DNA from 2 places in the Neobacillus sp. B4I6 genome. Region 1 is predicted to be linked to the other one. Evidence: a T-box and tRNA genes for the amino acid it is inferred to sense, from the RefSeq annotation. Region 1 holds a T-box; the other holds one or more tRNA genes.

What was found. A T-box is a leader RNA that pairs with one kind of tRNA and senses whether it is charged. The one in region 1 lies ahead of tyrS (tyrosine--tRNA ligase), so its partner is inferred to be a tRNA-Tyr.
Region 2: it has a tRNA-Tyr gene. The T-box ahead of tyrS (tyrosine--tRNA ligase) is inferred to sense a tRNA for this amino acid. The anticodon was not compared.

The regions. Positions count from the first base shown of each region.
Region 1 is NZ_JBNPWB010000002.1:237,865-244,627, reverse strand. Features, by position in the region: gene QF028_RS03000 (hypothetical protein) at 306-725, shown strand; gene QF028_RS02995 (DUF6954 family protein) at 815-1,003, opposite strand; gene tyrS (tyrosine--tRNA ligase) at 1,116-2,369, opposite strand; T-box leader at 2,417-2,635, opposite strand; gene QF028_RS02985 (transglycosylase domain-containing protein) at 2,782-5,697, shown strand; gene acsA (acetate--CoA ligase) at 5,809-6,763, opposite strand, start outside.
Region 2 is NZ_JBNPWB010000002.1:5,016,782-5,023,544, forward strand. Features, by position in the region: gene glmM (phosphoglucosamine mutase) at 1-139, opposite strand, end outside; gene QF028_RS26905 (CdaR family protein) at 178-1,407, opposite strand; gene cdaA (diadenylate cyclase CdaA) at 1,400-2,227, opposite strand; gene QF028_RS26915 (zf-HC2 domain-containing protein) at 2,358-2,984, opposite strand; gene sigW (RNA polymerase sigma factor SigW) at 3,003-3,566, opposite strand; gene rocF (arginase) at 3,837-4,733, opposite strand; tRNA gene QF028_RS26930 (tRNA-Lys) at 5,204-5,276, opposite strand; tRNA gene QF028_RS26935 (tRNA-Gln) at 5,279-5,353, opposite strand; tRNA gene QF028_RS26940 (tRNA-Tyr) at 5,403-5,487, opposite strand; tRNA gene QF028_RS26945 (tRNA-Thr) at 5,510-5,582, opposite strand; tRNA gene QF028_RS26950 (tRNA-Val) at 5,605-5,680, opposite strand; tRNA gene QF028_RS26955 (tRNA-Glu) at 5,722-5,796, opposite strand; tRNA gene QF028_RS26960 (tRNA-Thr) at 5,817-5,889, opposite strand; tRNA gene QF028_RS26965 (tRNA-Asn) at 5,917-5,991, opposite strand; rRNA gene rrf (5S ribosomal RNA) at 6,006-6,122, opposite strand; rRNA gene QF028_RS26975 (23S ribosomal RNA) at 6,250-6,763, opposite strand, start outside.

The sequences.
Region 1 (6,763 bases):
TTAATAATATTTAGTGCGAGTGTCAATTTTCACACTTTCCTCTGATTGAAGCGTCTAACGCTTCTTTTTTCTTCTTCTTTTTGACTATTAAGACATAAAGAGACATTATCGCTCTCCTCTTTTTTTAAGGATTGAGCAGGGTCTTCTTAAGTATTGTCATTTTTCTAATCTTGAAGATACTTATTTTCATGGTAAAAAATGAAAAAGACAAACAATTTAAAGACAGGCCATTTGCTTAGGACAAGTTCCTCCCGTTATACATATGATGCAGTGTACTTAAATAACTTTAAGGGGAGATTTTTTATATGAGTGAAAACCTAATGAAATATTTTAAAGATACAGTAATCAAGGTTAATCGAGACGGATCGGAATCCAAAATTGGGAAGTTATTGGATGAAAGAGACGATTATATCGTCGTTCTTACAGAAGAGGATGGAGTCGTTTATTACAAAACTCAACACATTAAAAGTTTTACAGAAAATACGAAAGGGAAGTGGGAATTCGACGTTGAAATTCCTGAGAATTTTAAAAATGCTGAGAAATTCAAAGACCTACTTAAATCATTGAAATATCATTGGGTAAAAATTAATCGTGGAAGTTCTGAAATGGTTAAGGGGGTACTTTGTGAGGTAAAAGATGATTTTGTTCATTTGGTCGCTAAAGAGGAACTCGTTCGCATTCCCATCTTCCACATTAATAATGTTAGTTATAGGAGTAAAAATTGAAAAGCTGAATCCGAAGAACATAAGTCACGAGGACATGAGTCACGTTAATAAGGTTAAAGCCCTCATACCCATTGGTATGAGGGCTTTTTCTATCTTCGATTGACCCATTTGATAGATTTCCTATATAAAAAGGCAAGTATTATATAAATGACAACTACGATAGCCGCAGTCGATAATCTTTCTTGTAATATCCCGTCTGCATATAAAACAGGACCAAGTCCGAAAAATGTAACAAGTGCGATGAGAATAATAAATACGGCGTGTAATAAAAATTTCAATATATTCACCCCCATTTTCGTTCCTTTTATATTAGACGAAATAAATTAACCCGTTGTTACACCGATATCCTTATAGCAAAAAAGGGCTTTGATTTCCAAAGCCCTTCTTTTATTAGTATTTAATTAACGTATACTTCTTTTTACCTCTTCTAATAATCGTAAACTTTCCTTCAATTCGATCGGATTCTGCTAAGATATAAGCGTTGTCCGTAATTTTTTCACCATTAACAGTAACAGCACCATTTGAGATGTCTTCACGTGCTTGACGCTTGGATGGAGAAATTTTCGCTGCAACCAAAAGATCGACCAAATTCTCCTCGTTTTGTGAAGTATAAGCTGGTACATCTTTAAAGCCCTGCTCGATTTCCGCACCTGAAAGACTTCTTACATCCCCGCTAAATAACGCCAGGGAAATTTTGATTGCCTGTTGCAAGGAATCTTCACCGTGTATCAAACGAGTCAGTTCTTCAGCTAATACCTTTTGTGCCTTACGAAGATGCGGCTCTTCCTGAACAGCTTTTTCTAATTGTTCAATTTCCTCATGCGAAAGGAATGTAAAAATCTTTAAGTATTTCACCACATCTGCATCAGCTGTATTAATCCAGAACTGGTAGAACTCATACGGGGTAGTTTTTTCAGGATCTAACCAAACTGCACCACTTTCCGTTTTCCCAAACTTTGTACCATCTGCTTTTGTCACAAGCGGAATGGTTAACCCAAATGCCTTCGAGCCTTCTGGCTGAACTTTGCGGATTAATTCCAATCCTGAAGTTATGTTCCCCCACTGGTCACTTCCGCCAATTTGTAATTTACAGTTGTGATGCTCATATAAATGAAGAAAATCCATCGCTTGTAAAATGGTATAGGTGAATTCTGTAAACGAAATACCCGTCTCAAGCCTTGATGCAATGGTATCCTTCGCCAGCATGTAATTGACACCGATATGTTTGCCGATATCACGCAAGAAGGTAACGACATCCATTGAGCCTGCCCAATCATAGTTATTAACCATGATTGCTCCGTTTTCACCTTCAAATTCGAAAATAGATTCAAGTTGCTTTTTGATACCTGCTACATTATCCTGCACTGTTTCTAGTGTTAACAACTTTCGTTCTTCACTTTTACCACTCGGATCACCAATCAAGCCTGTTGCTCCTCCGACTAACACAATCGGACGATGTCCATGCTGCTGAAATCTTCTAAGTGTTAAAAATGGCAGCAAATGGCCGATATGCATACTATCAGCAGTTGGGTCAACACCACAATATAAAGAAATTTGCCCCTTGTTTAATGAATCCTTCAGACCTTCTTCATCCGTTTGCTGGTAGATGATTCCTCTCCATGCCAAATCCTGTAATAAATCCATCCTATTCCCTCCAATTTGGTAAAAAAATAAAAACGCCCCTGCAAAAATGCAGGGACGTAAATTTACGCGGTACCACCCAGCTTGAGGAAAATTCCTCCAACTCAAAAAATTAACGGTTTAGACCGTTCTCCGCTACAAAAAAATCATTTTCACAGAGAAAGCTCAGGGGAGTAATTCATTCTTCTATATGTATCAGCTTTCACCACCGCTGACTCTCTTGAAACAGGGATAGAAGAACTACAGTTGGTTCCCTTCACAGCTTTTTTATTAAATTAATGTATAGCTTTTTTTACCATATTTCAAGTTCCCTGTCAAACTTAACTGGAAATTTCAGATAAATGTAGAACTTTGTCAGTTTTTATACCTTTGGTATGCTATAATGTACTTGATTTTAGATGAGGTGATACTATAGATGGTTGAAAAATTACAAGCATTGATAGAAAAAGTAAAATCCGTGTTGAACATATTTACCCATAAAAGAACGGTTAAAAGTGCACGAATCACATATCAAGTAGTTTGGAATCTGTTACTCCTTGTATTAACAGTCGTCATTCTTGGCGGATCATTTGCGACAGGTGTTGGTGCGGGTTATTTTGCTTCACTTGTAAAAGATGAACCTGTTCGCTCGTATGACAGCATGAAAAAAGATATTTATAACTATACGGAAACTTCTGAGTTATATTTTTCGGATAATGTTTATCTTGGTAAACTTCACACCGACTTGGAACGGGAAGAAGTAAAATTGGACGATGTATCAAATGATTTAGTCAATGCGGTAGTTGCAACCGAAGACGAATACTTTTACAAGCATAAAGGTGTTGTCCCAAAAGCAGTATTTCGGGCCGTCTTTCAGGAAGTGACAAATTCTGCTGTTCAATCCGGCGGCAGTACGTTAACACAGCAATTAATAAAAAATCAAATCTTAACAAATGAGGTCTCGTTTCAAAGGAAAGCCAATGAAATTTTACTTGCTCTTCGTTTAGAGAAATTTTTTGATAAAAAAGACATTCTTGAAGCTTATCTTAATGTGTCTACCTTAGGAAGAAATTCGTCTGGACGAAACATTGCGGGTGTCCAAGCAGCTGCAAAAGGGATTTTTGGTAAAAAGGCGAGTGATTTAACACTCCCGCAAGCTGCCTTCATTGCAGGATTGCCTCAAAGCCCGTTTGGATATACCCCGTTTACACGGGAAGGGACGATAAAAGAACCGCAATATCTGGAACCTGGTCTCACACGGATGAAAACCGTCCTAAAGAGAATGTTTGACGGCGGCTATATTAACGAGCATGAATATGCGCAAGCCTCTGCCTACGATATTAAAAAGGATTTTATCAAACCGGTTGCAAATCCACTGGAAAAATACCCATGGCTAACAGTCGAAATTGAAAAGCGGTCGATTGAAGTCCTGACCACTGTCTTAGCAAAAAATGATGGGATTTCAGAAAAAGAGTTAAAAAACGATGACAACCTTGCATATAAATATCAAATATTAGCTAGAAATGCTTTGCGTCAAAATGGATACCAAATTCATTCGACAATAGACAAAAAAATATACGATGCGATGCAAAAAGTTAAGGACAATTATCAATATTACGGACCCGATAAGCCACAAGAAAAAAAGGATCCTGAAACTGGAGAAATAAAAACAGTTATGGAACCTGCTGAGGTTGGGGCGGAACTGATCGAAAACAAGACTGGAAAAATTATCAGTTTTGTCGCTGGAAGGAATTATGACGACCAACAGCTTAATCACGCAACCAGTGCCATCAGACAAAACGGTTCTACCATGAAACCACTTCTTGTCTATGCACCAGCGATTGAGTTAGGAAAAGCAGCTCCGGGAACACCGCTGCCGAATGTAGCGTTGAGTCTTGCTCCCGGCAGAAGTGATCCTTGGCCGCAAAACTATGACTATCGGTACAGCGGACTAGTTTCAGCAAGATATGCATTAGCGAAATCCTATAACGTACCAGCGGTTAAGCTTTACAAGAGTATCGTTGATCAACGTCCCGCCACGTATCTTGAAAAAATGGGATTTACCTCTTTAAGAAAAGATGATTATACCAATCTAGCTACTTCGATTGGATCGATGACAAATGGGGTAACCATCGAAGAAAATACGAACGCATTTAGTACCTTTGCTAATGATGGGAAATTTATTGATGCCTATATGATTGATAAAATTGTCGATAAAAATGGCAAGGTTATCTATCAGCACGAAGTGAAACCTGTTAATGTCTTTAAGCCGCAAACAGCCTATTTAACGATTGATATGATGCGTGACGTGGTAAAGATGGGAACGGCAGCAGGAGTTAGAAGCAAACTAAATTTCAGTGCGGACTGGGCTGGGAAAACGGGGACAGGAAATCAATATATTGACTCTTGGTTCGTTGCTTCAAACCCTAATGTCACCTTTGGTCTTTGGAGAGGGTATGATACACCAAAATCGCTCCAGACATCCGGTATGTCTTATAGTTCACGGACCAATAATTTATGGGCTCAGTTAATGAACGCTGCCTATAAAATTAAACCTGATCTAATTGCTCCAAAGAAGACATTTAAAATGCCAAAAGGAATCGTGCAACGTTCTTATTGTGCAGTTTCCGGAATGCTGCCTTCTGAGGCATGTTCAAAAGCAGGGTTAATCGAATCAGATTACTTTAATGTCAATAATGTACCAACAAGAGTTGATGATAGCTTAATTGAAGGAAAATATGTTATGGTTGGCGACAAAAAATATTTGGCCTTGGATTCTACACCAAAAGAGTTTGCCCAATTTGGTCTCATTTTAAATCCTGATTTTATCAAACGCATTGTTGGAAGTAACTTCCATAATTATAGACAACTAATTCCACAGAAAGAGCGCTGGGGGAAAATTCTCGTATCAAGTGCAAAAATGTCCGATAACGGGAAGAACCCCGACAGTGTCAGCTTAAAAGTAGAAGGAAATACATTAACATGGTCAGCATCTGGTGATAATGATGTTGTCGGTTACCGAGTCTATCAAGGTGGATTAGTTTCAGCAAAGGTAGACAGTGTGATCAATGGCTCAAAACGATCATTTCAAGCTGGTACTGGTACCTATTATGTAACGGCGGTCGATATTGCTGGTAGAGAGTCTGCCCCATCGAATCTGGTTGAGGCTGGAGTAATAGTAACACCACCACCTGTAGATCCTACTAAACCTGCGGTACCGAAAGATCCTGCTAAACCTGGTGTACCGAATAGCCCTGCTAAACCTGGTGTACCGAATAGCCCTGCTAAACCTGGTGTACCGAATGGCCCTAATGTTCCAACTAAACCGACTGATCCAACAACAACACCGTAAATATTTAAAACCGCACCGATAGTTGGTGCGGTTTTTTCTGTTCTTGAACACTAAAAAGCCAGGCATCTGCCTGGCTCTAGTCATTGTTTTTTCCCTATGAAAAACGGGTCTTTAATCTTCCATTGTAGAAAGGTCACCTGTTGGCAGGTTTAGTTCCCATGCCTTTAACACACGTCTCATGATTTTCCCGCTTCTTGTTTTCGGCAGCTTATCACGGAAATCAATTTCCCTTGGTGCTGCATGAGCGGCAAGACCTCTTTTCACAAATTGCCTAATTTCTTCTTTTAGTTCGTCCGTTGGAGCATAGCCGTCTCTGAGTGCAATGAAGGCTTTAATAATTTCACCACGAACTGGGTCTGGTTTACCGATGACACCGGCTTCAGCAACGGCAGGATGCTCGACAAGCTTGCTTTCTACTTCAAACGGTCCTACGCGCTCCCCTGAGGTCATAATAACGTCATCGACACGGCCCTGGAACCAGAAATAGCCCTCTTCATCCATGTAAGCAGAATCGCCTGAAACGTACCAATCGCCTGGCATAAAGTAAGATTCATATTTCTCTGGATTATTCCAAATTGTATTCATCATGGAAGGCCAGCCTTTTTTAATCGCGAGGTTCCCCATCCGATACGGCGGAAGTTCATTCCCTTGATTATCAACAATCGCTGCTTCTACACCTGGAATCGGTTTCCCCATTGAACCTGGTTTAATTTCCATACAAGGATAGTTACTAATCAATTGCGCACCAGTTTCTGTCATCCACCAGTTATCATGAATTCGCTTATTGAATACTTTTACCCCCCATTTAACAACTTCAGGGTTTAATGGTTCCCCGACGCTTAGAACATGACGGAGACTGCTTAGGTCAAATTTCTTAACCAATTCATCACCTGCACCCATTAACATTCGGAATGCTGTAGGAGCACTGTACCAAACGGTTACACCAAAGTCCTCAATCATTTGATACCAGGACTCTGGACTAAATCGACCGCCTACAATTACGTTCGATGTCCCTGTTAACCACGGCCCAAAGATACCGTAAGAAGTACCAGTTACCCAGCCTGGG
Region 2 (6,763 bases), 4.8 Mb from region 1:
GTCCGATGAGTACTTTGGGACGATCTTTATCCTTTGTTAAAACATATCCGCCATAACGGCCTAATTTAAAGGCCAACTCAGGTGTTAATTCGCTATTTGCTATTCCACGTACCCCGTCGGTCCCGAAATATTTTCCCATTTTAAAAATCTCTCCTTCAACATGTGTATTGCTAGATATTAGGCATTATTTTTTTCGATCGTAATTTTCGCTGATGATTTAGTAGGTTTCCACTTTACAGCCGAAGGTCCTTCCACGTGAATGTCCACTATATGATCCCCTTCTACAAGGCCAGACAAATCAATAAAGACTTTGAAATCCTCAGGCCTGATGCTGCTAACTGCCGAAGAAGGACCATTAATAAGTATATTTATCATTTGATTTCCTGGATCGTTAACCGTGGCCTTATATTCTTCGGATAATCCTTGAATGTTTAACGGTACATCCGAAACTGTTTTTTCTTCTTGTTTTTTGACCACAACGGTTGCTTTTACGATTTGCGGGGTAACCTTTGTAATTCCATTAGAAATAATGACAGGCAATGTAAGGGTGGTGTTATCGGTAATTTTACTGAGATCAACCTCAACACGGACATTATCCGTATTTTTAAGAACATCTTCATCCCCTGTGATTGTTGCCTCTTTTTCATCGATATCAATCGATTCAATCGTCACACCTTCCGGGGCAGTACCATTTCTAACAATTTTTATCGGTACAGTCTTACTGTTGCTTTTTATTGGTATCGTGATTTCTACCGTTTCCGGATCCACCACTACATTTAACTTATTTAGATCTTTATCAAGAACCTGGACATGAGCCTCTTCTGAAATGGTTTCTTTCAGTTGACCTTTTTCCTCAAGGGCAGCCTTTACATACGTAATCCGATCGATGACACTTTTGGCACCGGTAATCTTCACTTTATTTGGCTCGACAACGGGTTGTCCTGCAGAATAACCCGCTTCTATTTGGCTCGCATTAAATTCTGCCTCAACTTTAAATTCCTTTGTGATTTTTTCCTGAACAGATACAGTTACACTAGCTGGTTTCACAGTCGCACTCAATTTATCCGACAGGTCTCTTACTTTTAATTTTACTTTCTGTTTCCCAATTTTGGCTTTTGATAAATCTACGTAAACCTCAAAATTTTTCAACGCTTTGGCAGACTGAATGTGCGTTATAGGTCCTTTTAAAGTGATATCAACCGTGGCTGGAATTCCTGACACCACTAGATTTTCCGTATCATAATAAACCTTTACAGGAATATTGGTAATGGTTTCTGTTGATTGCTCTCCTGGCACATTCACATCCGTTATTTTTTTACCTGTATGTGGTACAGAAGAATATAAAAGTACCGCTAACAACAAGGCAAGAATTTTAATAAACCAAGGATTATCCATCAATTTATCCATTATTTTTCCCCCTCCAGTTCCAACGAGCTGAAGAAGCTTGTTTTGTTTTCAAATGAATGAACAATTCACTCGTAAGTAATTCTTTCAGTTGCTCTGTATTAATCGCTCGGTGAAGCTCCCCGTTCTTTGTAAGGGAAATATGACCTGTCTCTTCAGAAACGATGACAGTGACACTATCAGTCACTTCACTTATTCCTAATGCAGCCCGATGTCTGGTTCCCAGCTCCTTAGAAATAAACGGGCTTTCGGATAACGGCAGATAGCATGCGGCGGCTGCAACATTATTTTTTTGGATGATTACTGCACCATCATGGAGCGGTGTATTTGGGATAAAAATATTAATCAGCAATTCAGAAGAAATATTGGAATTTAGCTGGATCCCCGTTTCTATGTAATCGCCCATTCCCGTTTCTCTCTCGATCGAGATTAACGCCCCAATACGACGCTTTGCCATATAATCAGTTGCCTTAACAATTGCCTCAACTGTTTTTTCCGGATCTTCATCATCCAGATTACTGCTTCTTGAAAAGAACTTCCCCCTGCCTAATTGCTCGAGGGCTCTTCTAAGTTCTGGCTGAAATATAATAATAATCGCAAGAAACCCGTATGTTATCGCCTGTTCCATCATCCAGCTTAATGTTTGGAAGCCTAGAAACTCACTGACAACTCTGACTAGAAGAATAACGAGAATGCCTTTTAGTAATTGAACGGCCTTCGTTCCTCTAATCACATTGATCAGCTTGTAAATGACATACCATACGAGGACAATATCAACAATACTAGCTAAATACTTCCATAGTTCGAAATCAGCAAACGGCATTGTTCTTCCTCCGTAATTTTCTTTAACACAAATAAATTACAACCTATTTATTATACCATAAATACCACTTGTACCTATTATATGTATCTGGGTAAAAAAACAAATCACCCGATCAGAGTGATTTGTTTTTTTATTTGGTTTCTGGTTGGTCTTCCAATATTTGAACCACATCTTGTGCGGTCTTTTTAATATGATACCAAATCCAATCGAACACTTCATTTACCTCTTCAATCTGCCCTGTTACATGTCCTGCAGAGGCCAAATATTTTTCACCATTGATAACTGTCACATCACCTTGGACTTCACCTTCAATTTCTAATGTCCCATTTCGAACAATGACATCGCCCTTGACCGTCTCACCTTTAGGTACAATAACCGTATTATTTTTAACTATTAAGTTTTTTTGCTTCGATACAGAAAACTCTCGATCTTGATTCCAAGTAGAAAATACGCTTCCCATCATTAATATGAGAAATAAAGAGGCAGCTGCAAGCAAAGGATGGTTTTTCAACCAACGCTGCATCCAAATCTTTCGTTTCTCTTTTGGTAAACGAGACAACACATTGGCTGTAAAGCCATCAGGTACCTGCATATGTGACACACTCTTTACAAAAGCGATCGTCTTATTTAGCTCATTAAATATAGCCTCGCATTCTTTGCAGTTTTGGAGGTGTTCTCTTAATATTCGTTCTTGATCAGGTGTAATTTCTTCATCTAAGTATTCATGCATTAGTTCGATGATTTGTTCTGGACACATTAACAGTTTCACCTCTTATCACACATATCTTAATTGTTGTCTTAACGCTTCCCGGCCACGGTGAATCCTTGTTTTAACCGTTCCAAGTGGTAAATCAAGAATTTCGCTAATTTCATTTAAGGACAACTCTTCAATATATTTTAATACGATGGCTGTCCGATATTTATCGGGCAGTTTTAATATCTCTTTCTGGACCGTATCCTGCAGCTCTAAGCTTTCTACTTCTGACTCTGGCAACGGTGTGTTCGAAGGGATCTGCGAATACATTGTTAATCCTTCTGTCCCTGCAACCTCTGCATCTAAATAATGATCCGGTTTCTTTTTTCGCATTCGGTCAATACACAGATTGGTTGCTATCCGAAAAAGCCAAGTTGAAAATTTCAAGTCTTGATTAAAGGTTTTGATATTCACATAAGCACGAATAAAAGCTTCCTGTGCCATATCCTCAGCTTCATGACGATTTCCAAGCATCCGAAAACAAAGTTGATAAATACTGTTTTTATATATTTCAACGATTTCACCAAAGGCATCTTGGTCCCCTTTGATTACTTGTTTTATTCTCTTTTTTACAATTGCATCCATTACGTTACCTCAGCTCCATTGCTGCTATCCGATAATACGAATCGTTAGCAAAAAAGTTTCGTTTTACACGAAAAAACTTCTCAATACCTTTAATATTAACAAAAATATACTAAAAGGGCTTACTAATTAGTTTAAAGATTTTATGAAGGAGATAAATTGACACGGTTTTAATTCTTTGACAAGAAGAAAATAGAAAAAAGCTGCATCACGCTAGAAGAACAGGTTGGCCCGTTTTCTTACGAAATGCAGCTTTACTTATTTATTTATTTATTATAATAATTTTTCTCCGAATAATGATCCCATCAATTCAACTGCCACTTTAGCAGTTTTATTTTTTTCATCTAAAATGGGATTTACTTCTACAAATTCTGCTGATGTAATGATTTTTGCTTCTTCTAACATCTCCATAGCAAGATGACTTTCCCGGTAGCTGATTCCACCCATAACTGGTGTTCCAACGCCTGGAGCATCATTTGGGTCTAGGCCATCTAAATCAAGTGAAAGGTGGACACCATCTGTCTTTTCTTTCAGGTAAGCGATGGTTTCTTCCATTACTTTGGCCATCCCCATCCGGTCAATTTCATGCATTGTGTAAACTTTGATTCCTATTTCCTTTATTAAATCTTTTTCTCCATCATCCAACGCTCTTGCACCAATAATGACTACATTTTCAGGTTTAACTTTAGGACCATATCCACCTATCTCGGTTAACAAGCTGTGCCCTAACCCGATACTTACGGCTAGTGGCATTCCATGGATATTACCAGAAGGGCTTGTCTCAGCCGTATTTAGATCGCCATGTGCGTCATACCAAATGACACCAAGATTTTTATAATGTTTAGAGACACCTGCTAAAGTACCAATAGCAATACTATGATCCCCGCCAAGGACAAGCGGAAACGCACCTGACTCGACAGCAGCATCTACTTTTTCAGCTAACAAAGCACTTTTCTCAGCAACTAAATCAAGATTCCGCAAATTAGATTCTTTATCCACCACAACTTCAGGTCTGCCAATTGGAATATCACCTAGATCATGTATTTCATCAAATAGTGGCTTAAGTCGTTCAACCATCCCAGCATAACGGATGGCACTTGGCCCCATATCTACCCCTCGTCGCATTTGACCTAAATCCATCGGCATTCCAATAATTGAAAGCTTACTCATATTAATTCCTCCTACCCTTTTATGTATCTATTTTAACCGCTTTCATACCGATGACTCAACTCGACAAAATTATGTATATATATACGATAAAAAACCTTAGACCATTGGTTGGTTTAAGGCAGGGATGTAAAATAAGTCAAAATGAACGTCGGTTCCATTTTGACTAACGAATTCAAACTTCGCAGATATGATTGGCGATAGTTTGATTGTTATTTCATGAATTTTTGTCGCCAATAGCCCTTATTGGCGATACTTTAATGCCTTTTTCATGAATTTTTGCCGCCAATAGCCCTTATTGACGACACTTTATTGCTTTTTTCATAAATTTTTGGTGCCAATAGCCCTTATTGGCGACACTTTGATGCTTATTTCATAAATTTTTGCCGCCAATCTCCCACTGACGACACTTTGTTTCTTTTTCATAAAAAAGAACCTTGGAGATTTCTCCAAAGTTCCTTGCTGTTACTATATGAGCCATGAAGGACTCGAACCTTCGACCCTCTGATTAAAAGTCAGATGCTCTACCAACTGAGCTAATGGCTCTCTGGCTGGGCTAGCTGGATTTGAACCAACGCATGTCGCAGTCAAAGTGCGATGCCTTACCGCTTGGCTATAGCCCAATAGAGATGTAATATTATCTAGTATGTCCAACTTTTTTAAAAATATTAATGGTGGAGGGGGACGGATTCGAACCGCCGAACCCGGAGGGAGCGGATTTACAGTCCGCCGCGTTTAGCCACTTCGCTACCCCTCCATATTAAAATTTAAAAAAGCAGTGCCGGCGAGAGGACTTGAACCCCCAACCTACTGATTACAAGTCAGTTGCTCTACCAATTGAGCTACCCCGGCATGTAGTTAACATAATTTATTATGGTGGAGGATGACGGGCTCGAACCGCCGACCCTCTGCTTGTAAGGCAGATGCTCTCCCAGCTGAGCTAATCCTCCACAGCAATGAAAGTTATTTTACGCTAGTGCATAAAAAACTTTGGTGACCCCTACGGGACTCGAACCCGTGTTACCTCCGTGAAAGGGAGGTGTCTTAACCGCTTGACCAAGGGGCCATACTATTAAAAAATAGGAAAGCTTCCAAGCGGGCTCGAACCGCTGACCTCTTCCTTACCATGGAAGTGCTCTACCTACTGAGCTATGGAAGCATAGCTATATATAAGTTTACATAAAAATGGCTCCGCAGGTAGGACTCGAACCTACGACCGATCGGTTAACAGCCGATAGCTCTACCACTGAGCTACTGCGGAACAATAATATTTCAGCCTGGCAGCGTCCTACTCTCACAGGGACGCGTGTCCCAACTACCATCGGCGCTGAGAAGCTTAACTTCCGTGTTCGGTATGGGAACGGGTGTGACCTTCTCGCCATTACTGCCAGACTATTTTCAAGACATTATTTATTATAATATCTTTTTGAAATTTTTCAAGAGGAAAATTAATTTTTTTCATTCCCTCAAAACTAGATAATGCAGAAGAAGTTGTAAAATCGAGTGTATACCTTATAAATTGGTTAAGTCCTCGAACGATTAGTATCAGTTAGCTCCACATGTTACCACGCTTCCACCTCTGACCTATCAACCTGATCATCTTTCAGGGTTCTTACTAGCTTGCGCTATGGGAAATCTCATCTTGAGGGGGGCTTCATGCTTAGATGCTTTCAGCACTTATCCCGTCCGCACATAGCTACCCAGCGATGCCCTTGGCAGAACAACTGGTACACCAGCGGTGCGTCCATCCCGGTCCTCTCGTACTAAGGACAGCTCCTCTCAAATTTCCTGCGCCCACGACGGATAGGGACCGAACTGTCTCACGACGTTCTGAACCCAGCTCGCGTACCGCTTTAATGGGCGAACAGCCCAACCCTTGGGACCGACTACAGCCCCAGGATGCGATGAGCCGACATCGAGGTGCCAAACCTCCCCGTCGATGTGGACTCTTGGGGGAGATAAGCCTGTTATCCCCGGGGTAGCTTTTATCCGTTGAGCGATGGCCCTTCCATGCGGAACCACCGGATCACTAA